2 regions of the Paraburkholderia sp. 35.1 genome follow, and region 2 is predicted to be linked to the other one. Evidence: riboswitches for the same ligand, from Rfam matches in the RefSeq annotation. Region 2 holds a riboswitch; the other holds the start of a gene.
What was found. A riboswitch is a leader RNA that binds a small molecule or an ion and turns the genes downstream of it on or off. The one in region 2 is predicted to bind thiamine pyrophosphate.

Region 1: it holds a riboswitch for thiamine pyrophosphate, as region 2 does, so the genes downstream of both, OKW27_RS27435 (FAD-dependent oxidoreductase) here and thiC (phosphomethylpyrimidine synthase ThiC) in region 2, are expected to answer to the same signal.

What each region holds. Positions count from the first base shown of each region.
Region 1 is NZ_JBNDMJ010000003.1:1,576,208-1,587,954, forward strand. It holds gene OKW27_RS27380 (ABC transporter permease) at 1-568, opposite strand, end outside; gene OKW27_RS27385 (ABC transporter ATP-binding protein) at 565-1,497, opposite strand; gene OKW27_RS27390 (STAS domain-containing protein) at 1,689-2,009, opposite strand; gene OKW27_RS27395 (MlaC/ttg2D family ABC transporter substrate-binding protein) at 2,006-2,638, opposite strand; gene OKW27_RS27400 (MlaA family lipoprotein) at 2,753-3,733, opposite strand; gene mlaD (outer membrane lipid asymmetry maintenance protein MlaD) at 3,753-4,283, opposite strand; gene mlaE (lipid asymmetry maintenance ABC transporter permease subunit MlaE) at 4,375-5,142, opposite strand; gene OKW27_RS27415 (ABC transporter ATP-binding protein) at 5,139-5,963, opposite strand; gene thiE (thiamine phosphate synthase) at 6,055-7,158, opposite strand; gene OKW27_RS27425 (thiazole synthase) at 7,155-7,970, opposite strand; gene thiS (sulfur carrier protein ThiS) at 8,078-8,275, opposite strand; gene OKW27_RS27435 (FAD-dependent oxidoreductase) at 8,335-9,471, opposite strand; TPP riboswitch at 9,693-9,816, opposite strand; gene OKW27_RS27440 (ABC transporter ATP-binding protein/permease) at 10,247-11,747, shown strand, end outside.
Region 2 is NZ_JBNDMJ010000003.1:558,788-570,534, reverse strand. It holds gene ltrA (group II intron reverse transcriptase/maturase) at 1-219, opposite strand, end outside; gene thiC (phosphomethylpyrimidine synthase ThiC) at 701-2,632, opposite strand; TPP riboswitch at 2,721-2,838, opposite strand; gene OKW27_RS22640 (GreA/GreB family elongation factor) at 2,980-3,384, opposite strand; gene OKW27_RS22635 (hypothetical protein) at 3,976-4,434, shown strand; gene OKW27_RS22630 (DUF1223 domain-containing protein) at 4,546-5,409, shown strand; gene OKW27_RS22625 (cytochrome b/b6 domain-containing protein) at 5,458-6,102, shown strand; gene OKW27_RS22620 (molybdopterin-dependent oxidoreductase) at 6,173-6,976, shown strand; gene OKW27_RS22615 (pentapeptide MXKDX repeat protein) at 7,069-7,311, shown strand; gene OKW27_RS22610 (EamA family transporter) at 7,744-8,673, shown strand; gene OKW27_RS22605 (entericidin A/B family lipoprotein) at 8,879-9,016, opposite strand; gene OKW27_RS22600 (sensor histidine kinase) at 9,235-10,890, opposite strand; gene OKW27_RS22595 (DUF1328 family protein) at 10,915-11,091, shown strand; gene OKW27_RS22590 (DUF1328 domain-containing protein) at 11,185-11,346, shown strand; gene OKW27_RS22585 (ferritin-like domain-containing protein) at 11,554-11,747, shown strand, end outside.

The DNA of each region.
Region 1 (11,747 bases), 1.0 Mb from region 2:
GCGTCGAGTAGAACACGCCCGACAGGAACGTGAGCGGCATGATCAGAAAGTTCTGGAACGCGGCGAGCTGGTCGAACTTCTCGGCCCAAATGCCGGCGATCAGACCCAGCGTGCCGAGAATCGCCGAGCCGAACATCGCGAACACGATGATATAGAGCGGCGCGGTGAAGGCGAGCGGCACGAACCAGATCGTCACGATGAACACGCCGAAGCCGACACTCAGCCCGCGCGCCACGGCCGCGAGCACGTAGGCCGCGAACATCTCGTGGTGCGACAGCGGCGGCAGCAGCACGAACACGAGGTTGCCGGTGATCTTCGATTGAATCAGCGACGAAGAACTATTCGCGAACGCGTTCTGCAGCACGCTCATCATCACGAGGCCCGGAATCAGGAAGCTCGTGTATTCGACGCCCGGATAGACCTGCACGTGGCCGCGCAGCGCGTGGCCGAAGATGGTCAGGTAAAGGAGCGCGGTGATGACCGGCGCGAGCACGGTCTGGAACGACACCTTCCAGAAGCGCAGCAGTTCTTTGTAAAACAGCGTGCTAAATCCACTGTACCCGCTCATGCAAGCCCCTCGATCACTTCTGGACCGTTCATCACCTGAACGAATACGTCTTCGAGGTCGGCCTTGCGGACCTCGATTTCTTCGAATGTACAACCGGCCGCGCGGCATTGCGCGAGGATGCGCTCGACGTCGTCGTAGCTCGTCAGGCGCAGCAGATGCTGGCGGCCATTGCCGTTGCCGGCGCCGCTTTCCGCCTCGAGGGGACGCAGCTCGGCAGGCAGCACGCCCTGCGCGAAGCGAACGAACAGTTGCATGCCGGCGAAACGCTGCAGCAGTGTGCTGGTGCGATCGAGCGCAACGACCTCGCCACGGCGCAGCATCGCGATGCGGTCGCACAACGATTCGGCTTCTTCCAGATAGTGCGTGGTCAGCACGATCGTGTGGCCTTCGCGATTCAGGCGCGAGATGAACTTCCACAGCGTCTGGCGCAACTCGACGTCGACACCCGCGGTCGGCTCGTCGAGCACGATCACCGGCGGGCGGTGCACGAGCGCCTGCGCGACCAGCACGCGGCGCTTCATGCCGCCCGACAGCGCGCGCATGTTGGCATCGGCCTTTTCGGTGAGATCGAGATTGGCCATGATCTCGTCGATCCACGCGTCGTTGTTGCGCAGCCCGTAGTAGCCGGACTGGATGCGCAAGGTTTCGCGCACCGTGAAGAACGGATCGAACACGAGCTCCTGCGGCACCACGCCGAGCGCGCGGCGCGCGTTGCGGAAATCGTCGACGACGTCGTGACCGCGCACCGCGATGCTGCCTTCGTCGGCGCGCGCGAGACCCGCGAGTATGCTGATGAGCGTCGTCTTGCCCGCGCCGTTCGGACCGAGCAGTCCGAAGAACTCGCCTTCTTCGACCGTGAGGCTGACGCCCTTGAGCGCCTGCAAGTCCTTGTAGCGCTTCTTGACGTTACGAATTTCTATGGCTGACATGACTATGGGCCGCGTGCGTCGCGGCGCCTGAAGTAGCCCCAATGGAGCTTGGGGACGCGCAAATGCTGGAAGAAACGGGAACCGGGGCCGATTAGGGGGCCAGTTCGACGCCCCAAAAAAACGTTTGATTATAGGGCAAAAACTGACACCCCCGGCCTGGCCGGAAGGGAGGAGACGACGCTAGAGGAGCGTCAATGTCGCGCTGACGCAACCATGCTGGAGGCGCCAGAAGAGAGAAGTGTATCGACGCCGTAGGCCTGCGCGAGACTGGCGAGCCCAGCCGGCAGATTGACGATTTCGAACTTGCCGCCGCGCGCCGCCGCGGCCCGCACCCACGCGAGCAGGACGGCGAGCGCCGACGAATCGAATTGCGTGAGCGGCGCGCAATCGACGCCGCCCGCACCCGCCGCGATGCGTTGCAGACCTGCCGCGAGCGCGGCCTTCGCGCTCGCGTGGGTCAGCGTCGTGCCGCTGTCGAAGCGGTTCGCCACCGGGTTCAGCACGTCGCTCACGACTGCTTGCCCGCGGCGAGTTGCTGATTGCGCTGCGTGAGGAACTGGATCAGTCCGTCCACGCCCTTCTGCTGGATCTGCTCGTTGAACTGCTGCTGATACGCCTGGATCAGCCACGCGCCGAGCACGTTGATGTCATACACGCGCCAGCCTTGCGCCGTCTTGTACAGGCGGTAGTCGAGTTCGATCGGCTGGCCGTTGTTCATCACGACCGAGCGCACCACCGTGTCGGTGTCGTCCGGGTTCATGCGGAACGGCTTGTACTGGATCTGCTGGTCGCGCACCTGCGCGAGCGCGCCCGCGTACGTCCGGATCAGCAGCATCTTGAACTGCTCGACCACCTGGTTCTGCTGTTCGGGCGTCGCGGTGCGCCAGTTACGGCCCATCGCGAGCTGGGTGGTGCGGCGGAAATCGATGTACGGCAGGATCTTTTCGTTGACGAGCGCCGTGATGTGCCTGATGTCGCCCTGCTGGATCGACTTGTCGCCCCGAATCGCGTCCATCACCTGCTGGGTGACGGTCTTGATCAGCGCGTCGGGCGAGCTGGTGTCGACGGTTTGCGCCGATGCGCCCGCGCTGATGAACGAAAACAACGCGGCAAACAACGGAATCAGGAAGAATTTTTTCATATCGAGCTTTGCCTCAAAAATAATGCAACAGTTTGAACCGACCTTATCACGCGAGTTCGACGGCAATCGATGCGCAAACTGCGAGAGTCGTATCGATCTGTTACGGCTGCACGTTCAATGCAATCTTAAGGACGGGAAGTTGAAGCGCGTGGGCGGCACCAACTGACCGGCCGGAACTTGCGTTTCCGGGCCGCCTTTCAGGTCGAGAGGCGGTGTTTCGGCGCCCGACGCGGCCTCCGGTGCCGACGCGCCTTGCGGCGTGCCCACGGCCGCGCCGGATGCGGGAGCCGGCTTGGCCGGCGCACCTGCCGCGCCCGTCTCGCCTTCGTCGTACTTCGGCAGCGGCGCTTCCTCGTCGTAGCTCGGCAGTTCCTGCGGACGCCGGCGGTTATCCGACAACAGATACTGCCGGCGCTGCAGATACGCGTTACGCACGAACGAGTATTTGTCGAGCGCTGCGCCTTCCAGCAGGTTGCTCGCTCCGAGCAGGTTCGCGCGCGTGTTGACGATGTTCAGGCCATACAGCGCCCAGCTCAGGCCCGGCGGGTCGACGTAGCTGATCGGGTTCACGTAGTAGTTGCCGAGCGAGCCGACCGCATCGCGCACCGTGCTCGGCCCGAACAGCGGCAGCACCAGATAGGGGCCCGCCGGCACGCCGTAGTGGCCGAGCGTCAGACCGAGGTCGTTGTCGTGCTTCGGGAGCTTCGCGAGCGTCGCGACGTCGAACAGGCCGCCGACGCCGAACAACGTGTTGATCACGATCCGCATGATGTCGGACACGCCATCGGCGATGCGCAGCTGCAGCAGGTTGTTCGCCGCGATATAGACGTCGCCGATGTTCGAGAAAAAGTTCGTCACGCTGTCGCGAACCGGCTGCGGCGTGACCCAAACGTAGCCCTGCGCAACCGGCTTCAGCGCGTACTGGTCGATCTTGTCGTTGACGGTGAAGATCGTACGGTTCAGCCCTTCGAACGGGTCGCCCTTGGTAGGCGTCTGCACGGTCGTGCAACCGGCGAGCAGCGCAGCCGCCACGGCGACCTTGCCGAACTGTAGGACGCGCGCGCCGCTGCGCGCGGTCTGCAGTGTCGTCTGCATCTAATTCTCCTTGTTGGCCTTACTGGGCGGCAGCGCCGGAGGCCGGCGCGCCGGGCGCCGGTGCAGGGGCGGATGCGGCGGGCTTCGCCGCGCCGGAATCCGCGGCCTTGCTATACAGGAACTGGCCGATCAGGTTTTCCAGGACGATCGCCGATTGCGTCATCGAGATCGTATCGCCGGCCTTCAGCATTTCCGAGTCGCCCCCCGGCTCGAGCCCGATGTACTGCTCGCCGAGCAGACCCGAGGTCAGGATCTTCGCCGAAGTGTCCCTCGGAAACTGATATTGCTTGTCGATATCGATCGTGACGAGCGCCTGGTAGGTGTTGCTGTCGAAGCCGATCGACGCGACCCGGCCGACCGTCACGCCGGCGCTCTTCACCGGCGCGCGTGGCTTCAGCCCGCCGATGTTGTCGAACTTCAGCTTGACCGGGTAGGTTGCCTGGAACGACAACGAGCTCATATTGCCGGCCTTCAGCGCAAGAAACAGCAACGCCACGAAACCCAGCACCACGAACAGGCCGACCCAAAAGTCGAGAACATTCTTTTTCATCGTCATCCCAAAGTGAATCCGCCGCGCCGCCGCCACCTCCCGCCGTGCGCGGCGCATCATGCACCGCCGGCAGCCGGCATGCTGCGCGGTCTTAGCTGAACATTAGTGCGGTCAGGAGGAAATCGAGCCCGAGCACCGCGAGCGACGCGTACACGACCGTGCGGGTCGTCGCGCGCGACACGCCTTCCGGCGTCGGCTTCGCCTCGTAGCCCTGAAACAGCGCGACGAAGGTCACCGCGAGGCCGAACACCACACTCTTGACGACCCCGGCGCCGACATCGCGCCACACGTCGACGCCGCTTTGCATCTGCGACCAGAACGCGCCGGCATCGACGCCGATCAGCAGCACGCCTACCACGTAACCGCCCAGAACGCCGACCGCGCTGAAGATCGCGGCGAGGATCGGCATCGACACGATGCCGGCCCACAGGCGCGGCGCGATCACGACCTTGACCGGATCGACGGCCATCATTTCCATCGCGGTGAGCTGCTCGCCCGCCTTCATCAGGCCGATTTCGGCGGTCAGCGACGTGCCCGCGCGCCCGGCGAACAGCAGCGCGGTCACGACCGGCCCGAGCTCGCGCACGAGCGACAGCGCGACCAGCAACCCGAGCGCCTGCTCGGAGCCATAACGGTTCAGCGTGTAATAGCCCTGCAGCCCGAGCACGAAGCCGACGAACAGCCCCGACACCGCGATGATCACGAGCGAATAATTACCGACAAAGTGGATCTGCTTCGTGACAAGACGCGGGCGGCGCAGCAGCGGGAAAAACTCGAGCACGAGCCGCAGGAAGAAGCGCGTCGCGTAGCCGGCGGTGCCGAGCCCGGTGATGACCGAGCGACCGATCGTACTGATCATGCCTGGCCTCCGCCGATGCCGAAGTCCGCCGCGAGCGGCGTCTGCGCCGGATAGTGGAATCTGAACGGGCCGTCCGGCGCGCCGTCGATGAACTGCCGCACGGTCGGATCGGTCGACGCGCGCAGTTCGTCGGGCGTGCCCTCGGCAAGCACACCGCCGTTGGACAGGAAGTACACGTAGTCGGCGATCGCGAATGATTCCGGCACGTCATGCGTGACGAGAATCGACGTGGCGCCGAGCGCCCGGTTCAGCGTGCGGATCAGGTTCGCGGTGATGCCGAGCGAGATTGGGTCGAGACCGGCGAACGGCTCGTCGTACATCATCAGTTCGGGGTCGAGCGCGATTGCGCGCGCGAGCGCCACGCGCCGCGCCATGCCGCCGGAAATCTCGGACGGCAGCAGGTCGCGCGCGCCGCGCAGGCCGACCGCGTTGAGCTTCATCAGCACGAGGTCGCGCAGCAGTTCTTCGGGGAGATCGGTGTGCTCGCGTAGCGAGAAGGCGACGTTTTCGAACACCGACATGTCGGTGAACAGCGCGCCGAACTGGAACAGCATGCCCATCTTGCGGCGCAGCGCGTAAAGGCCTTCGCGCGTCTGCTCGCCGATGTCCTCGCCATGGAACAACACCTGGCCGCGCTGGGCGCGCACGAGGCCGCCGATCAGCCGCAGCACCGTGGTCTTGCCGCAACCCGAGCCGCCCATGACCGCGACGACCTGACCGCGACGAAAGCGCAGATTCAGATTCGACAGGACGAGCCGGTCGCCGTAACCGAAGTCGACGTCGCGCAGCTCGAGTAAGGTCTCGGGATAGGAAGGCACCACACTGACAATCCTTTTACAGGGAAGGCCGAATTATAGGGCCATCGTGCAAAAGCTGCCGTGAGGTGCCCCGTTCCTTGACTATGCCTGACGATTATTGCGTAAACGTGTGTTGCAGTGCAGACACGGCGGCGGCCGGGTCGGCCGCTTCCGTCACCGCGCGCACCACGGCCGCGCAGCCGACGCCGGTCGCGAGCACGTCCGGCAGCACCTGCAGATCGATCCCGCCGATCGCGACGAGCGGCACCACGCCGTCGAGCAGCCGCACATAGCGTGCGAGGCGGCGCAAGCCCTGCGGCGCGGTCGGCATGACCTTGGTCGTGGTCGGGAACACGGCGCCCAATGCAATGTAGCTCGGCCGGAAATGCAGCGCCTTCAGCATCTCGTAGAAGCCATGAGTGGACAGGCCCAGGCGGGTGCCCGTGTCGGCCAGCGCGGACAGATCCGCGGTATGCACGTCTTCCTGGCCGAGGTGCACGCCGTATGCGCCCGCCGCGAGCGCCGCCTGCCAGTGATCGTTGATGAACACCTGCGCGTCGTGCGCGCGGCCGGCCGCCACGCAGCGCGCGATTTCGCGCTTCAGCTCGTCGGCGGGTTCGGCCGACTTGCGGCGCAACTGCACCGTCTTCACGCCGAAGCCGACCACCCGTTCGACCCAGTCCGCGGTCGGCAACACCGGATACAGGCCGAGCCTTGCCGGGCAGCGCGGGAACGCCTTGGCGGGTGCCGCCGGCAGGTCGGTAAGGCGCGGAAAGCGAGCGAGGTCGGCCGGAAAAGCATCGTCGGCGCGGGTCTCGTCGCCATCGCGCCACGCGAGCGCGAGCACCAGCGCGTCGTGCGGATCGAAACCGCAGTCGAGGAACGCGGCAAGCGCGGGAATCCAGTCTTCCGCCAGATGTCCTTCGAGGCCGTACTTCTCGCCGCCCAGATGCAGCGTCGCGCGGTTCTCCGCGGCGACGATCACGCCCGCACCCCGCGTCAGCCAGCGCGCGATCTGCTCGCCGTGCGGCTGTGCGTCGGCGGTCACGATCAGGTCGCCACCGTTCGGTTCGTCGGGTGCGATCAGGCAGATGCGCCACGGCGCGTGCGTCGGCGGCCAGTCGCCGAGACGTGCGCGGATGCGCTCGGCGGCTTCGATGAGTTCGTCGGCCGTCGGCCAGAACAGATCGCGGTCCTTCAGCGTCAACGACTGAGTCATGCGGCACCTCCATCCTGATGCCAGAACGGCATGCCGACCACCGGCGTGCTCGCGTGCGCGCTCTCGCGCTCGGCCATCGGGCCCGCGAGATACGCTTGCCGACCCGCCTCGACGCCCAGCGCGAACGCGCGCGCCATCGCGTCGGGGTGCGTCGCCTGCGACACGGCCGTGTTCAGCAGCACGCCGTCGAAGCCCCACTCCATCACCTGGGCCGCATGCGACGGCACGCCGAGCCCGGCGTCGACGATCAGCGGCACGTCCGGCAGCCGCTCGCGCAACACGCGCAGCCCGTATGGATTGATCACGCCCTTGCCGGTGCCGATCGGCGCGCCCCACGGCATCAGCGCCTCGCAGCCGGCGTCGAGCAGACGGCGGCCGATCACCAGATCTTCGGTGCAGTACGGCAGCACCTTGAAGCCATCCTTGACGAGCCGCGCGGCGGCTTCGATCAGGCCGACCGGGTCGGGCTGCAGTGTGTAGTCGTCGCCGATCAGTTCGAGCTTGATCCACTCGGTCTCGAAGATTTCGCGCGCCATGTGCGCGGTCGTCACCGCTTCACCGACGCTCAGGCAACCCGCCGTGTTCGGCAAGAGCGGCACGCCATGGCGCTTGAGCAGATCGAAGAAGCCGGCTTCGGCGTGGCCCTCGTTCATCTGACGGCGCAGCGCGACCGTCACCATGCCGGGGCGCGCGGCGTCGATCGAATCGGACAGCGATTGCAGCGACGGATAGCGCGATGTGCCGAGCAGCACGCGGCTTGCAAAAGTTTGACCGTATAGCGTCAGCGCGTCGGCGGTCTCGTGAGAAGTCATTTGCATCATCCTGGTTTGCCCTCGCGGCTAGAACCGACCGCGTTGCGGCAATGGGTTTTCGGCGACGGTTGTTGCGTTCGGTAAGCGACAGGCTGGCGCGGTCGCGCTCAGCCGCCCGCGACCGGCTGCACGACGTCGAGCCGGTCGCCCGTTTGCAACGCGCGCGCCGCATGCTGCGCACGCGCGACGAAATCGCCGTTGAGCGCGACCGCGAACGGCGGACGCGCGCCAAAGGCGGCGAGCGCATCGGCGACGGTCGCGCCCTCGGGCAGCGACAACGGCTTCTGATTGATATGAATGTCCATGGTGTTCGAATACGGTTCAATCGATGGCGCAAGCGGCATCGCGCGCGGCACGTTGGCCGCTACGCTCGGGCCGGCTCGCGCGCGAAATGCTGCTGGAACAGCTCGCTCCAGCGTGAGTCGCGCCGCCAGCCGGCGAATGCGTCGGCATCACCGACGCGGCCGTCGAGCAGCGCGCTCGCGAAGCGCACGGCTTCGTCGGCGACTTCGGGCGCGATCATGTAGCCGTGCCGGTACAGGCCGTTCACGCGCAGCGTGCGCGCGCCGTCCCACAGCAGCGCGGGACGATGATCGGGCAAGGTCGGCCGGCACTGCGAATTCAGCTCGAGAATGCGCGCCTCGCCGAAGCCCGGGTGCACCGAAAACGCCGCGCTCAGCAACTCGAGCGCCGAACGCACGCTGACGGGCGACATGTCCTCGCCCTCCACCTCGGTCGCGCCGATCACGTAGAGGCCGTTCTGCTTCGGCGCGATATACAGCGGGTAACGCGGATGCAGTAGCCGCACCGGGCGCGTCAGCTGCAGGTGAGGCGCATGCACGCGCGCAACTTCGCCGCGGATGCCGCGCAGCGTCGGCAGCACCGGCTTCGCGCCGAGCCCGCGGCAATCGATGGTGATGCCGGCATCGGGCAGCGACGCGTCGTCGATCGGCGTGTTCCAGTGCGTGTCGACGCCGCGCTCGGCAAGCCCGGCCGCGAGCGCGGACAGCACCTGGCGGTTGTCGAGCTGGCCTTCTCGCGGCAGCAGCCAGCCTTGGCTGAAGCGGCCGGCCAACGCGGGTTCGGCGGCGCCGAGCTGCGCGCCTGCCAACGCGACGAAGCCGCCGTCGAGCAACTCGGCCGGCGCGTTCGCACGCACGCGCCGCTCGAATAGCGGCGCCTCGGTGCGATCCGCGTGATGCCAGACGACGAGCGTGCCGTTGCGCTGGAAAAACACCGGCTCCGGCAGTTCGGCAAGCACGCGCGGCCAGCTTTCGAGCGAACTCGCGCCAAGCCGCGTGATCAGCAGCTCGGCGCTCGCGGCCTCTGCCAGCGGCGCGAGCATCGCGGCGGCGACCCACGCGGCAGCCTGCGAACCGGTGGCATCGCCGCGCTCGTAGAGCGCCACGCGATGCCCGTCGCCAGCGAGGCGCCACGCGACCAGGCGGCCGCACAGGCCGCCGCCGAGCACGGCGAAATCGGGTCGGGCGGGACGGTTCATCGCGCGCGCTCCGTTCGACTGCGGCGGGCAAAACCAAAACGGCACGGCTCGCCCGAGGCGGCGTGACGAAGGGAAAAATGCATGTCTGAAGAATAGGCGGTCATCGAGTCCTTTCCGTACGGCCAAAAACGCACGTACCCAGGACGAAACCGGCGGGTGAAGCCGGCCGGTCACGACGTGCACATGTGAGCTGCGCTCGCCGCCCGGCGGGGAATGGAAGACGGTTGCTTCCGGAAACTTCCCGCGCCGGTATTACCCGGATCGGGTGCAAAGGGTCTCTCTCAGCCTCGCCGCCCCGGCATGAAAGTCATGCCGCCTGTGGGCGAAGCACCCCTGTTTCGTCGCAGGTTATTAGACCATAAAAGGCGCGGCGCCCGCAAACCAGCGCTCCGCGGTCGCCACCCCAATTTTGATCTGGCACCGTCTATCGAGATGCCGGTGCGAAGCGGCCCGGCGCTCTGGCACAATGCCGTGATCGGTGCCGCAAAAACGCGGCGCGCGCGGCACTCGTGGCCGCATGCGTGGCGGCGGCACCCCAGCGGATGCCGGCCCCGAAAATTAATTTTCGCTTAAGGGCGTCACGCCAGAATCGGGCGCCCGTCCGGACTCGCGTCATCGAGCGTGATGGCGCGATGACCGGCCAGGTATCGCAGACCCGCGGCAGCCACACCCTCGCAAAGGCGCCTGCTGTTCGCGGGATCGCCCGACATGGGTCAACCAGATCGGACCCGTACGCCGGAATGGCACTTCGGGTCAGCACTTCATCAGGATGCTCATGACACCACATACTTCCGCCAGCCCCGCGCTGCCGCCCGACGAAAAGGTCTCCGCATGGACCCTGATCAAGCCCTACTGGGTTTCCGAGGAACGAGGCATCGCGTGGGGGCTGCTCGTCACGATCATCGTGATGAACCTGCTCGTCGTCTGGATCAACGTGCGCCTGAATAGCTGGAGCAGGGACTTTTACAACGCGCTGCAGGCGAAGAACGTCCACGACTTTCCGCACCTGCTGATGATCTTTACCGGACTCGCGTTCGGTTTCATCATCCTCGCCGTGTATGGACGCTATCTGCGCCAGATGCTCGGCTTCCGCTGGCGCCAGTGGCTGACCACCCGCTACCTGAACGAGTGGCTCGACGACAGCGCGTTCTACCGCATCGAGCGCGACCGTCTCACCGACAACCCCGACCAGCGGATCAGCGACGACCTGCAGTCGTTCGCGACCACCACGCTGTCGCTGACGCTCGATCTGCTGTCGACCGTCGTCACGCTCGTGTCGTTCATCACGATCCTGTGGTCGCTCGCGGGCGCGTTGAGCATCTCGCTCGGCGGCATGCCGCTGCAGATCCCCGGCTATATGGTGTGGGCCGCGGCGCTGTATGCGGTGGGCGGCTCGCTCGTCACGCAGAAGGTCGGCCATCCGCTCGTGTCGATCAACTATCAGGCGCAGAAAGTCGAGGCCGATTTCCGTTTCGGCTTGATACGGCTGCGTGAGAACGCCGAGCAGATCGCGTTCTACAACGGCATGGAAACCGAGAAGACGAACGCGCGCACGCTGTTCGGCCGCATCCGCGACAACTGGTGGCAGGTGATGAAGTACACGAAGCGCCTCACCTTCGTGCTGAGCTTCTACGGCCAGATCGCGATCATTTTCCCGATCGTCGTCGCCTCGCCGCGCTACTTCGCGGGCGCGTTCACGTTCGGCGTGCTGATGCAGATTTCGAGCGCGTTCGGCACGGTCAGCGATTCGTTCTCGTGGTTCATCAACAGTTATACGAGCCTCGTCGAATGGCGCGCGACCGTGAACCGGTTGCGCGAATTCAAGCGCGTCGTGCATTCGCCGCGTCTGAAGGAATCGGTGTCGCCGGCCACGGAACATGGCGGCATCAATCTGCATTTCGTCGACAGCAACACGCTTACCACCGACAGCCTCCAGCTCGCGCTGCCCAATGGCAACCCACTGTCGCGCATCCGCGATATCGTGATCCGGCCGGGCTCGCGCTGGCTCGTGCGCGGTCCGTCGGGCGCCGGCAAGAGCACGCTGATGCGCGCGCTCGCGGGCCTGTGGCCGTTCGGCGACGGCTCGATCGACGCACCGGTCAACGCGCGCATGATGTTCATCCCGCAGGTCAGCTACATGCCGATCGGCACGCTGAAGGCGGCGCTCGCGTATCCGTCGGCGGCGGACACCTATGACGACGACGAATGCCGCGACGCGCTCATCACCTGCCATCTGTCGGAATACGCGGACCGTCTGCAGGAAACGGCGCACTGGA
Region 2 (11,747 bases):
CCCGTCCACGCCCGGTGCGCCCTTGTTCGCTTTCACACGCTTCAACGCCTGCTTCAGGTTCCCCCTTTCGCAGACTTCTTCCATCAGTCGGTCATATGCCGACGGGCTTTCAGACTCGGGGTTCGCCGCCATAGGTTCAGCCCCTCCACCAGCAGCCATCGGGGCTTCACCCCTGCTTCCGCTGTCGAGGACGCGATGCGTTTTCTGCTGCTCTCCCATGTCGAGTTCTCCGGCTTACTCGCCGCTCCTTTCCGTTCGGGCCTTCAGGCGTCGCCGCCCTAATATGCCCTCTGCTGACTCCTGCACGGTGGTCAACGGCCCTTGCGAGCCGCTCAGTCCTGATTCCAGGACGCCATGCAGGCCTCCCGAGGTAAGCGCAACCGCCTTCACCACACACCTGCCAGATCTACCACCCCAGCCCTTGATGGCTATGGACTTCGCAATCAATTGCTTGCTCGTCCGGCTAGGTAGGCCTCGCATCTGGTTTCTGTTCGTCAGGTCATGGCTTTGCTACACGCTTCCTTCAGACCCCGCCTCACGACGACGCCCTTGCGTTTCGCTAGTCCTTCACCACCATCAGGTTGGACAGGGGACTCACACCCCCAAGCTGTTGCGCATGCTCGGCGCACAATAAAAAAAGCCCGCCATGCCGGCGGGCTTCGATACTGCAGTGCTGGTTCGCGCAAATCGCGCAACCCGCTCATTGCCGCTGATAAATCTCCGCGCCTTGCTTCATGAACTCGATCGACTTTACTTCCATGCCTTTCTTCAGCGCTTCGTCGTCGGTGACGCCTTGTTGCGCGGCGAACTCGCGTACGTCCTGGGTGATCTTCATCGAGCAGAAGTGCGGGCCGCACATCGAGCAGAAATGCGCGACCTTGGCCGAATCCTTCGGCAGCGTTTCGTCGTGGAATTCGCGCGCCTTGTCCGGGTCGAGACCGAGATTGAACTGGTCTTCCCAGCGGAATTCGAAGCGCGCCTTCGACAGCGCGTTGTCGCGCACCTGCGCACCCGGATGACCCTTCGCGAGATCGGCGGCATGCGCGGCGAGCTTGTACGTGATGATGCCGGTCTTCACGTCGTCCTTGTTCGGCAGACCGAGGTGTTCCTTCGGCGTCACGTAGCACAGCATCGCGGTGCCGAACCAGCCGATCATCGCGGCGCCAATGCCCGACGTGATGTGGTCGTAGCCCGGCGCGATGTCGGTGGTCAGCGGCCCGAGCGTGTAGAACGGCGCCTCGTCGCACCAGTCGAGCTGCAGGTCCATGTTTTCCTTGATCAGCTGCATCGGCACATGGCCCGGACCTTCGATCATCACCTGCACGTCGTGCTTCCACGCGATCTGCGTGAGTTCGCCAAGCGTCTTCAGCTCGCCCAGTTGCGCTTCGTCGTTCGCGTCGTAGATCGAGCCGGGACGCAGGCCGTCGCCGAGCGAGAAGGCCACGTCGTAGGCCTTCATGATTTCGCAGATCTCTTCGAAATGCTCGTACAGGAAGCTTTCCTTGTGATGCGCGAGACACCACTTCGCCATGATCGAGCCGCCGCGCGACACGATGCCGGTCATCCGGTTCGCCGTGAGCGGCACATATTGCAGACGCACGCCCGCGTGGATCGTGAAGTAGTCGACGCCTTGCTCGGCCTGCTCGATCAGCGTGTCGCGGAAGATTTCCCAGGTGAGGTCTTCAGCCTTGCCGTTGACCTTTTCGAGCGCCTGATAGATCGGCACCGTGCCGATCGGCACCGGGCTGTTGCGGATGATCCATTCGCGCGTTTCATGAATGTGCTTGCCGGTCGACAGATCCATCACCGTGTCGCCGCCCCAGCGGATCGCCCACGTCATCTTGTCGACTTCCTCGCCGATCGACGATGTCACCGCCGAGTTGCCGATGTTCGCATTGACCTTCACGAGGAAGTTGCGGCCAATGATCATCGGCTCGCTTTCCGGGTGATTGATGTTGTTCGGGATGATCGCCCGGCCGCGCGCGATTTCCTCGCGCACGAATTCCGCGGTGATTTCGGTGAGGCCGTTCGGACCGAACGCGCTCGCGCCGAATGCCTGGCCGGGGTGCTGACGGCCCATCATCGCGGCGAGCTTAGCGCCGTTCGGGCCGCTCGTCTTCAGGGTCTCGAGGTACTCGGCACGGCGCTGGTTTTCGCGAATCGCGATGTATTCCATTTCCGGCGTAATGATGCCTTGCTTCGCGTAGTGCATCTGCGTCACGTTCCTGCCGGCGATCGCGCGGCGCGGCGTGCGATGCAGTCCCGGAAAGCGCAGCTGCGCGGTGGCCGGATCGGCGGCGCGCTCGCGGCTGAAGCTGCTCGACAGACCGGTCAGCGGCTCGGTGTCGCCGCGCTCCTCGATCCACGCCTCGCGCAGTGCGGGCAGACCCGCGCGGATGTCGATCTCCGCGTCCGGGTCGGAGTAGGGGCCCGACGTGTCGTACACGTAGATCGGCGGATTCTTTTCGCCGCCGAAGCTGTCGGGCGTGTCGGCCTGCGAGATTTCGCGCATCGGCACGCGGATGTCGGGGCGCGAGCCGGTCACGTAGACCTTGCGCGAATTCGGCAACGGCGCGACGGCGGCCTCGTCCACGTGGGCTTCGGCGGAAATAAACTTCGGGTTGGCGTTCATGTAAGTCTCCGTACAAAGTGGGGCGGCTAAGCAGGAGACCGAGATGGAAGTAGTCGGAAATCGCGGAGAGGTGAGGCACTTGGGGCTGGAGCGAAATCCGTACGCTTCCCTGCGCTGGCATTATCCAGATCAGGTTCAAAGGGTATTTCTCACCCACGCAACACGGACCTCCAGCTCCGCGCTACGCAGGACCCCCGCGTTAGCAGCGCACACGATACACCGCCCGCCCGCGGTTTGGCAACCTGTCTGAATGACTCAAAAAACTGGTCCGGATGAAACCAGACATCTCCTATGCTTGATTCGAGACCGCATCAGACAGGGCAACTTACAGCGAGGGAACGGCCGCCTTACAGTGAAAAATCGTCGGCGGCTTCAGGCTGATACAGGATTTTGTCGAGCTTGAGCACTTTCTGATCGCCGCTGGGTGGCGTGAAGCGGACGCTCTCGCCGCGGCGCGCGCCGAGCAGCGCGAGGCCAGCCGGCGAGAACACGTTCAGGCGCCCTTGCGCGAAATCGGCGTTGGGCGGATAGACGACGGTCCACGTCATCTGTTCGCCGCTCGCCGTGTCGATCAGCGTCGCTTGCGAGTTCATCGTGACGACGTCGGCGGGGATGTCGTGCGAGTCGACGATCACCGCGCGTTCGAGCACATCGTCGAGCATGTGCTGCAACTTGGCGTCGGTGGCCGCGTATTTTTCTAGGCGGGTCACGTCGAGTTCGGTCAGGTAGCAGGTTTTGATCTTCTTCATCATCAGGACTCCGGATAAGGCGGTCATGGATGGCCGCGTGCAACGACCCATGGGGTGTTCGGCGGATGAGTGGACGAATGGGAGAGCCCGGTGCCCGGCGACGCGGCCCTGGGTATTGGCGGGCTGCGTCAGCGAGGGCGCCGGGCGGCGTGAAGCGGGACCGTTCGGGACGTCTCGCCGGGGCCGTGCGACGCGACGTCCGCGCGCGCGCACTCGCCTGCGCGGCATGGCCGCAAGCGGGCGAGAGCACGGAAAGTCGGACGACGCAGAGAAGTCACGGGCAAAACGACCAGGTATTGGGGAAAAGCGATCGAGAGGTGCCGGGCGACAAAGCGTGAGGCCGCGCGGCAGCAGCGAGACGAAAGTTTGATGTTAGCACGCTGTCTCACGCAGCTCCGTTTGCGACGTCGCGCCCGTCGATTGACCGTTTTTGTGCGGTGCGAGAAGAAAGCGGTGTGGTCCGCATTGCGTTCAAGCCAGTCAGAGGATTGCCGTTAAACAAAGTGCAGCGAAGGCCGCACTCCGGCGAAGCGATTCGCGGGATGGCGCGTGAAGGGCGCGAGGCGACTCGCGCCGATTGACAAAGAGGTGCACATGAAAGCGGAAAGCAGGCGGTGGCGAACGTTCGGTCGCACAGTCGCGGGGGTGGCATTGCTTGCCGCGCCGCTGGCGGCGCCGGCGGCATCGACGGTGACGGGCGGCGTGATCCGGTTCGTGGGGATGATCGTTGCACCGCCGATGCAGATCAGCGTGGATACGGCGCCCATTGGCGTCGCCGTCGGTAGCGCGAGCGTGGCGGGTCAGCGCTTTTCGCGCACGGTGACGTTCAGCGCGCCGCCGGGCGTCGTCAGCGGGGCCGATGTCGCGCTCGAAGTGAACGGCGGCACGCAGTCGCGCGATCTGGTGGCGGCGCGGTTCGTCGATGGCACCGGGCGCGTCGCGACGGCCCGCGACGGCCACTACGCGGTCGATCGCGCGGGCGGCGTGCTGTCGCTGAACGCGAAGCGCACCGATATGGACACGCGCGTGACGGTGGTGGTCAGTTACGACTGAGTCGCGGGCGAGCTTTGGCTGGCTCATCCCGCGCCGGAAAAAAATTAAAAGAGGCTTGTCATAACCGGCCGCGCGGCTCGACAAACGTGCAGATTACGATCGGAGCACGTCATGTCGACCGCGCACAATCGCTCGATACTTCAGCGCTTTACGACTTTTTCGACGCCCGCCGTCGGCCTTGCGCTTTTTCTGCTGAGCGGTTCTGGCATCAGTGCGGCCGACGCGGCCGGGCACCTATGCGCCACGCACAGCCCCGCGCACCGCGTCGCGCTCGTCGAGCTATACAGCAGCGAGGGCTGCGATAGCTGCCCGCCCGCCGACCGCTGGCTCAGTCAATGGAAAAGCGACGGTGCCGCGCACGGCATCGTGCCGCTCGCGCTGCACGTCGACTACTGGAACAGCCTCGGCTGGACCGACCGCTTTTCCCAGCATCGCTTCACGGAACGTCAGCAGACGCTGACGCGTCTCGCGGGCGCGCACACGCTCTATACGCCGGAAGTGTTCGTCGCGGGCCGCGAGCTGCGCGACTGGTCGCAACGCGACAGTTTCGAGCGCCGCATCGACGCGCTCGTCGCCGAACCCGCCCAGGCGAGCGTAGCACTTGCGCTGCGCCCGCGTGCGCCCGGCGCGTTCGATGTCGATGCGCAGTTCAGCACGACGGCAGCCGCCGCCACGGGTGCGTTGAGCGCCTATCTCGCGATCTATGAGAACGCGCTGACGACGCAGGTCGGCGCGGGCGAAAACCGCGGCGCGACGCTGCATCACGAGCGCGTCGTGCGCGCCTGGTTCGGGCCCGTGCCGCTCGTCTCCGGTCACGCGCGGATTCATCAGGACATCGATGTACACGCTGCGAGCGTCGATGCGCAAGCCGATCCGAGCGCCAACGCCGCCGGCCGCTTCGGCGTGGTCGCGTTCGTCGAAAGCGACGCGAGCGGCGACGTGCTGCAAGCGACCGACCTTCCCGCGTGCCGTTGATCGACCTCGCGCGCGCCGCATTCACTACCGCTGCTCGAGGAGAGCCCCATGTCCACACCCCACGCCTTGCGCCCCAGCGCACCCACCGCGCCCACCGCGCCGAAGCGCGGCGCCATTCATCCGCTGTGGCTGCGCATCACGCATTGGCTGAACGCGCTCGCCGCGATCGTGATGATGCTGTCGGGCTGGCGCATCTACGACGCGTCGCCGATCTTCCCGGCGTTCAGCTTCCCGACCGCAATCACGCTGGGCGGCTGGCTCGGCGGCGCGCTGCAATGGCACTTCGCGGCGATGTGGCTGCTGGTGTTCAACGGCCTCATGTATATCGCGCTGAATCTCGCGAGCGGGCGTTTCGTGCGCAAGTTCCTGCCGCTGACGCCGCGCGCGGTACTGCGCGATTTCGTCGCCGCGTTGCGCGGGAAGCTGTCGCATGGCGATCTGCGCGTCTACAACGCGGTGCAGAAATTCGCCTACCTGTTCGCGATCGCCGATCTGATCGTGCTCGTGCTATCGGGGCTCGCGATCTGGAAGTCGGTGCAGTTTCCGCTGCTGCGCGAACTGATGGGCGGCTATGACAACGCGCGCATCGTGCACTTCAGCGCGATGTCGCTGCTGGCCGCGTTTCTCGCCGTGCATCTGGCGATGGTCGCGCTCGTGCCGCGCTCGTTGCTCGCGATGTTGCGCGGACGTTGAGCCCGCGGCTGCCCACGCGCATGCTCACGCTCATGAAATCGCAACGCGAATTCCAAACGGATACCGAATCATGAACAAGCCGATAGAGAAACCAGCGGACCCATCCACGCAGCGTGTTAGCCACAAGCTCGACCGCGCATCGATCCTGCTCGATGCGAAGCGCGAACTGGCGATGCCGTCGCGACGCCTGTTCGGCAAGCAGCTCTTGACGCTCGGCGGCCTGTCGATGCTGACCGGCTGCTCGCTGACCGACGACGCTTCCGTGAACCGTTTTCTCACCGCCGTGTCGCGGCTGAACGATCGCGCGCAGGCCGCGCTGTTCGATCCGAAGCAGCTCGCGCCGACCTACACCGAAGCGCAGATCACGCGGCCGTTTCCATTCAACGCGTACTATGGCATCGACGACGTGCCGCACGTCGACGGCTCAGATTATCAATTGAAGCTGAGCGGCCTCGTGACCGGCCAGCGCGTGTGGACGCTGCCCGAGCTGTACGCGCTGCCTCACGCGGAGCAGATCACGCGACATATCTGCGTCGAAGGCTGGAGCGCGATCGGCCGCTGGGGCGGCACGCCATTCGGCGATTTTCTGCGGCGCGTCGGCGCGGACACGACGGCGAAGTACGTCGGCTTCAAATGCGCGGACGACTACTACGAAAGCATCGACATGCCGACCGCTTTGCATCCGCAAACGCTGCTGACGTTTTCCTACGACGGCGAACGGCTGCCCGCGAAATACGGCTACCCGATGAAGCTGCGCATGCCGACCAAGCTCGGCTACAAGAATCCGAAGCACATCGTCGAAATATTCGTCACCAACACGTATCCCGGCGGCTATTGGGTCGACCAGGGCTACAACTGGTTCGGAGGCTCCTGACGCATGCGGGCGCACGCGCGCTTGCGGCAGCGGCTTCGGAAGCACGCCGGCTCTCGCCGGCTTCGATTCATCCACCACCAAGGAGTCATCCCATGAAGAAGATTGCAGTTACCACGATCGCATTGTTGATGCTGGCAAGCGGCGGCGCGGCCTTCGCGCAGGCGAGCGGCGCGATGTCGAACGGTGAGATGTCGAAGAATGCGATGTCGAAAGATTCGATGTCCAAAGACAGCATGTCGAAGGACGGCATGAAAAAGGACACGATGAAGCACGACTCGATGAAAAAGGGCGGCGACGCGATGAAACACGAGGCGTCGGGCGCGATGGGCAACTGAGTCGGCGCCGAGGGCGCTTAGCGATCCTGCCGATGCACGGCCGCGCATCGAACGGATCCGACACCGCAAGCCGGGGATGCGTCCCCGGCTTTTCTGTTGCAGGAAACCCAAAAGTTACGATTCTCTCGCGTGGCGTTCTCGGCGCTTACTGCATAATGCGGTGCGCGCCGGGGCTTTGCCACGCCTGCGGCCGCGCAGCCCGGCCGCGTTGCATCGTGTCGTTTTGACCGACGCCGCCGCCACCGCCGTTTCTGGCGCTTCCGGCGCCGCCCATCGTCTTACCGTTCCACCGACATGTCCGCCAGCCTCGCCCGTCCGACCGCATCGCCGATGCGGTGCCCGCCATCCCGCCCGAAAGGCATCGACGCAGGCTCGGCGCCTCGCGGGCATCGAGCGCATCGCGCGGGTCGAGTGGCGACGGCGGACTGAAGCATGTCGCTGCAACGTTCAGCTTTTTCTCCGCGCGGCTGGCCGCTGCGTCTGCCGCAGTCGCGCAACGGGCGGATCGCGCTCGCGCTTGCCGTCGTTTATCTGGTGTGGGGCTCGACGTACCTCGGCGTGCATGTCGCGCTCGGCTCGTTCCCGCCGCTGCTGATGTCGGGCTTGCGCAACCTGTTCGCCGGCATCGGTCTGTTCGTGTTCGCCGCGCGCCGCAAGCCGATCTGGCCGAGCTTCGCCGAAATCCGCAACGCCGGCCTCGTCGGCACCATGCTGGTAGGTCTGTCGAGCGGCATGCTCGCCTACGGCATGCGCACGGTCGGCACCGGCACCGCGGCCGTGATGGTCGCGACCGTGCCGCTGTTCGCGACCGTGATCGCGGCCGTCGCCGGACGCAAGATCGGCCGCGGCGAATGGTTCGCGGTCGGGCTGGGGCTCGCCGGCATCGTGATTCTGAGTCACGGCGACAGCACGCCGGGCTCGACGGGCGGCAGTCTCGCGATTCTGTGCGGCGCGCTGTTCTGGGCCGGCGGCGCGCATCTGGCCGGGCAGCTGAAGCTGCCGTCGGACCTGTTTCTGTCGACCTCGCTGCAGATCGGCCTCGGCGGCGCGATGTCGACGCTGGTCGCGTGGGCGTCGGGCGAGCGGATGCTCGAGCTGCATTTTCTGCCTCTCGTCGCGTTCCTGTATCTGATGTTGATTGGGACGATGGCGGCGTACGTCGCCTACGGTTATCTGATTCGCCACACGAGCCCGATCATCGCGAGCAGCTGCATGTACGTGAATCCGGTCGTCGCGGTCGCGCTGGGCGCGCTGCTGCTCGGCGAGCCGGTCACCCGCTCGACGGTAATCGCGACGATCGTGATTCTGATCAGCGTCGGCCTGTCTTTCTGGTTCGATTACCGGAACAAGCGCAGCGCCTGATAGCGGCGCGGGGTTCTCGTCGAACCGCGCGCCCGCTGTCAAAGCCTTGCCGCCAGCTCCGCGCCCTCGCGGATCGCCGTGCCGTTTCATCGCGTTCTGAAAACGCGTCGCGTCGAGTGCCAGCCAGCACCCAATCATTCACGAAAAAAAAGCCCGCAGCGGCATCCCGCGACGGGCTTTGCAAATCCTGCTGCCATGTGCCGGCTTATTTCGCCTTATCCGCCTCGTTCGTGATGGCGTGGCCGCCCTTCGAAATATCTTCGCCGGCGCCCGCCATCGTGTTGCAGCCGGTGACAAGCATGGCAGTTCCTGCGAGCACAAGCAAAGCGATCAGTCGAGTCATGAAACTTCTCCTTGTCGAGAATGCATCGGTTGATGTCGTCCGACCGGGGCCATGCCAGTCGATCAGATCTCGATCCGGTTTCGAACCGGTCTGATTGCATGGTAAAAAAAGGGCGGGGGCGGCGCTGTCGGCCGTGCCGCGATTTTGTCGTAGGCGTGCTCCGGTGTTTGCGTCGGCGCACTCCTACAACGGCTTGGGGGCGCTGCGGCGAGCATCTGTCAGACGGGGCTTTGCGACGAAGTGGGCGGCGTGGCCGGCGAGGTCAGCGGCTGATCGACCGAAGGCGTCGCGGTGCTCGCGCTCGGCATCACGACGTCGATGTCGGTGCCGTTTTGCGCGCCACGGCGGATGTCGAAGCGCCCGCCGTGCGCGGCCACGCGCTGACGCATGCCGAGCAGGCCGTGCGTATGTGTGCGCTTCAGGTCGGCTGGCATGATGCCGACGCCGTTGTCCGCGATGTGCAGCGCGACCTCGCCGTCGCCGACCCGCAATGCGATTCCGACCTTCGAGGCCCGCGCGTACTTGGCGGCGTTCGTCAGCGATTCCTGCGCGACCCGAAACAGCGCGATTTCGGTCTGCTCGTCGAGCTGGATATCGTCGGCGGGCAGGTGCAGCTCGAGCGTCCAGTTGTTGCGCTGCGCGGCTTCGTCGGCGAGCGTGCGCAGCGCGGTAACGAGCCCGAAATTGGCCAGCACGGTCGGTCGCATGTCCTCGATGATGCGCCGCTTCAACGCGATGCCCTGGTCGAGATTGGCGAGCGCGCGCTGCAGCTTGTCGGCGATGTCCGGCTCGCTGTCCTTCAGCTTGCGGCGCGCCCATGCGACGTCCATCCGGCATGCGGTCAGAATCGCGCCGAGTTCGTCGTGCAACTCGCGCGCGAGCTGGGTCTTTTCGTTTTCGCTGACCGCCTGCAGATGCCAGCCGAGCGCTTCGAGCTGCCGCGTGCGCTCGTTGACGAGCTGGTCGAGTTCCTCCTGCTGCGTGATCAACTGACGCTGCGCGCGCGCCTGCCGGTCGATCTGGATGCCGAGATTGCGAAACAGCAGGATGAACAGCACGATGTTCAGCGCCGACAGACCCGCCGCGCACAGCGTCGACAGCCGCTGGTCGGCGCGGCTCGCGGCCAGCGCGTGCTGAGCGCGGCGCTCCTCGTTGTCGCGCAGCAGCGCGAGCGTACTGTCGATCAACGACGCGTCCGCCGGGTTGACGTCGCTCGCGCTCCCGCATGCGCCGAGATCGAGCGGATGCGGCGCGGCGTGCTGCATCGCGGCGGCGCCCGCGCCGATGCGCGCGTCGATCAGCGCGAGAATCTGCGTGAAGCTCGCGAGTTCCGCGCTGTCCGCGCGGCCGCCGCGATAGAAGTGGTCCAACTGCTGGGTGGTGTCGCGGATGCGCGCGGCGCTCGCGCAGAACGCGTGGGCGGATGCGTCGTCCTTCGTCAGAAGAAACTGGTTTTGTTGCGCGGTGAGGCGCGACAGCTCGCTCGCGAGTGTGCTTAGTCGCACGGTGACGTCGCGCGCTTCAAGCGCGGTCTCATACTCGGCGGTGATGCGCTGACGCGCGGTCTCCAGAATCACGAGGCCTCCCACCGTGATCACGATCGCCACCGTCATCGCGATCGCCCAGCTGCGATTGCGCATCCACTCGGCGAGCCGCGCCGTGGCGCGCGCGCCAGCTTGTTCCGGCGGGTTCTGCAGATTCGACACTTTCGGCTCCACAAAGAGGGCATCGACACCGGCGTCGACTCCGGCATCGCGCGAAGCCGCGCGCGTAATGTCGTCGTAACCCAATGTAAGCGGATTCTCACACGAAAAACGGCGAGCGTCGGAATGCGCGCGGCGCCGCGCATCGATAGCATGGACCCGATCGTTCATGCAATGTTTCGGGAGGAAGCCATCATGTTGAAGTGGGCACTGTTCTTCGCGATCGTCGCGGTGATCGCCGGTCTTCTCGGCTTCACCGGCATCGCGGCCGGCGCGGCGGCGATCGCGAAGTTCCTGTTCTTTGTCTTTGTCGTGCTGTGCGTGGTGTTCCTCGTGCTGGGCTTCGTCGTGACGAAGAAAATGATCGATTAGCGCGGCCATCGCGGTGGCGGCAAGCCGCGCCCTCACAGCAGGCGAGCGATTTGCTGGTAGTCGATTGGAAGGCCAACAAAAGGGAGAAATGCCATGCTTCACTATGCCATCGTCTTCTTCGTGATTGCGATCATCGCAGCCGTGTTCGGCTTCACCGGCATCGCGGCCGGCGCGGCCGAAATCGCGAAGATCCTGTTCTACATCTTCCTCGTCGTGTTCGTGGTCACGTTGCTGCTCGGCGTGTTTCGAACCTAGCCGCGCGAGCCGGATGAACGCAACATGAGGTAGGCAGCGAAGTACGCAATGTAGGAACAGGTAGTCAACAAGGCGCGTGAACGCGCGGCGTTTGAATCCCCGATGAGGCGCCCGCGTTCGAAGCGCGCCGTCATTCCACCCTGGGCGCATCAGGCGCGATTCGTGCTGATGCGCGATTCACCCAATACCGGATAAAGGAGAAGTTCGATGACGAAGCAATCTGGCGACACGTTCGTGATGGACATCACGAAGATCCGCGAGGACGCGCGCAAGCATATGTCGGATGGTCCGGTCACGCAGAGCTATGGCGCGAATCGCGAGACGGTGCTCAAGCTGCTCAACGACGCGCTCGCCACCGAGATCGTCTGCACGCTGCGCTACAAGCGCCATTACTTCATGGC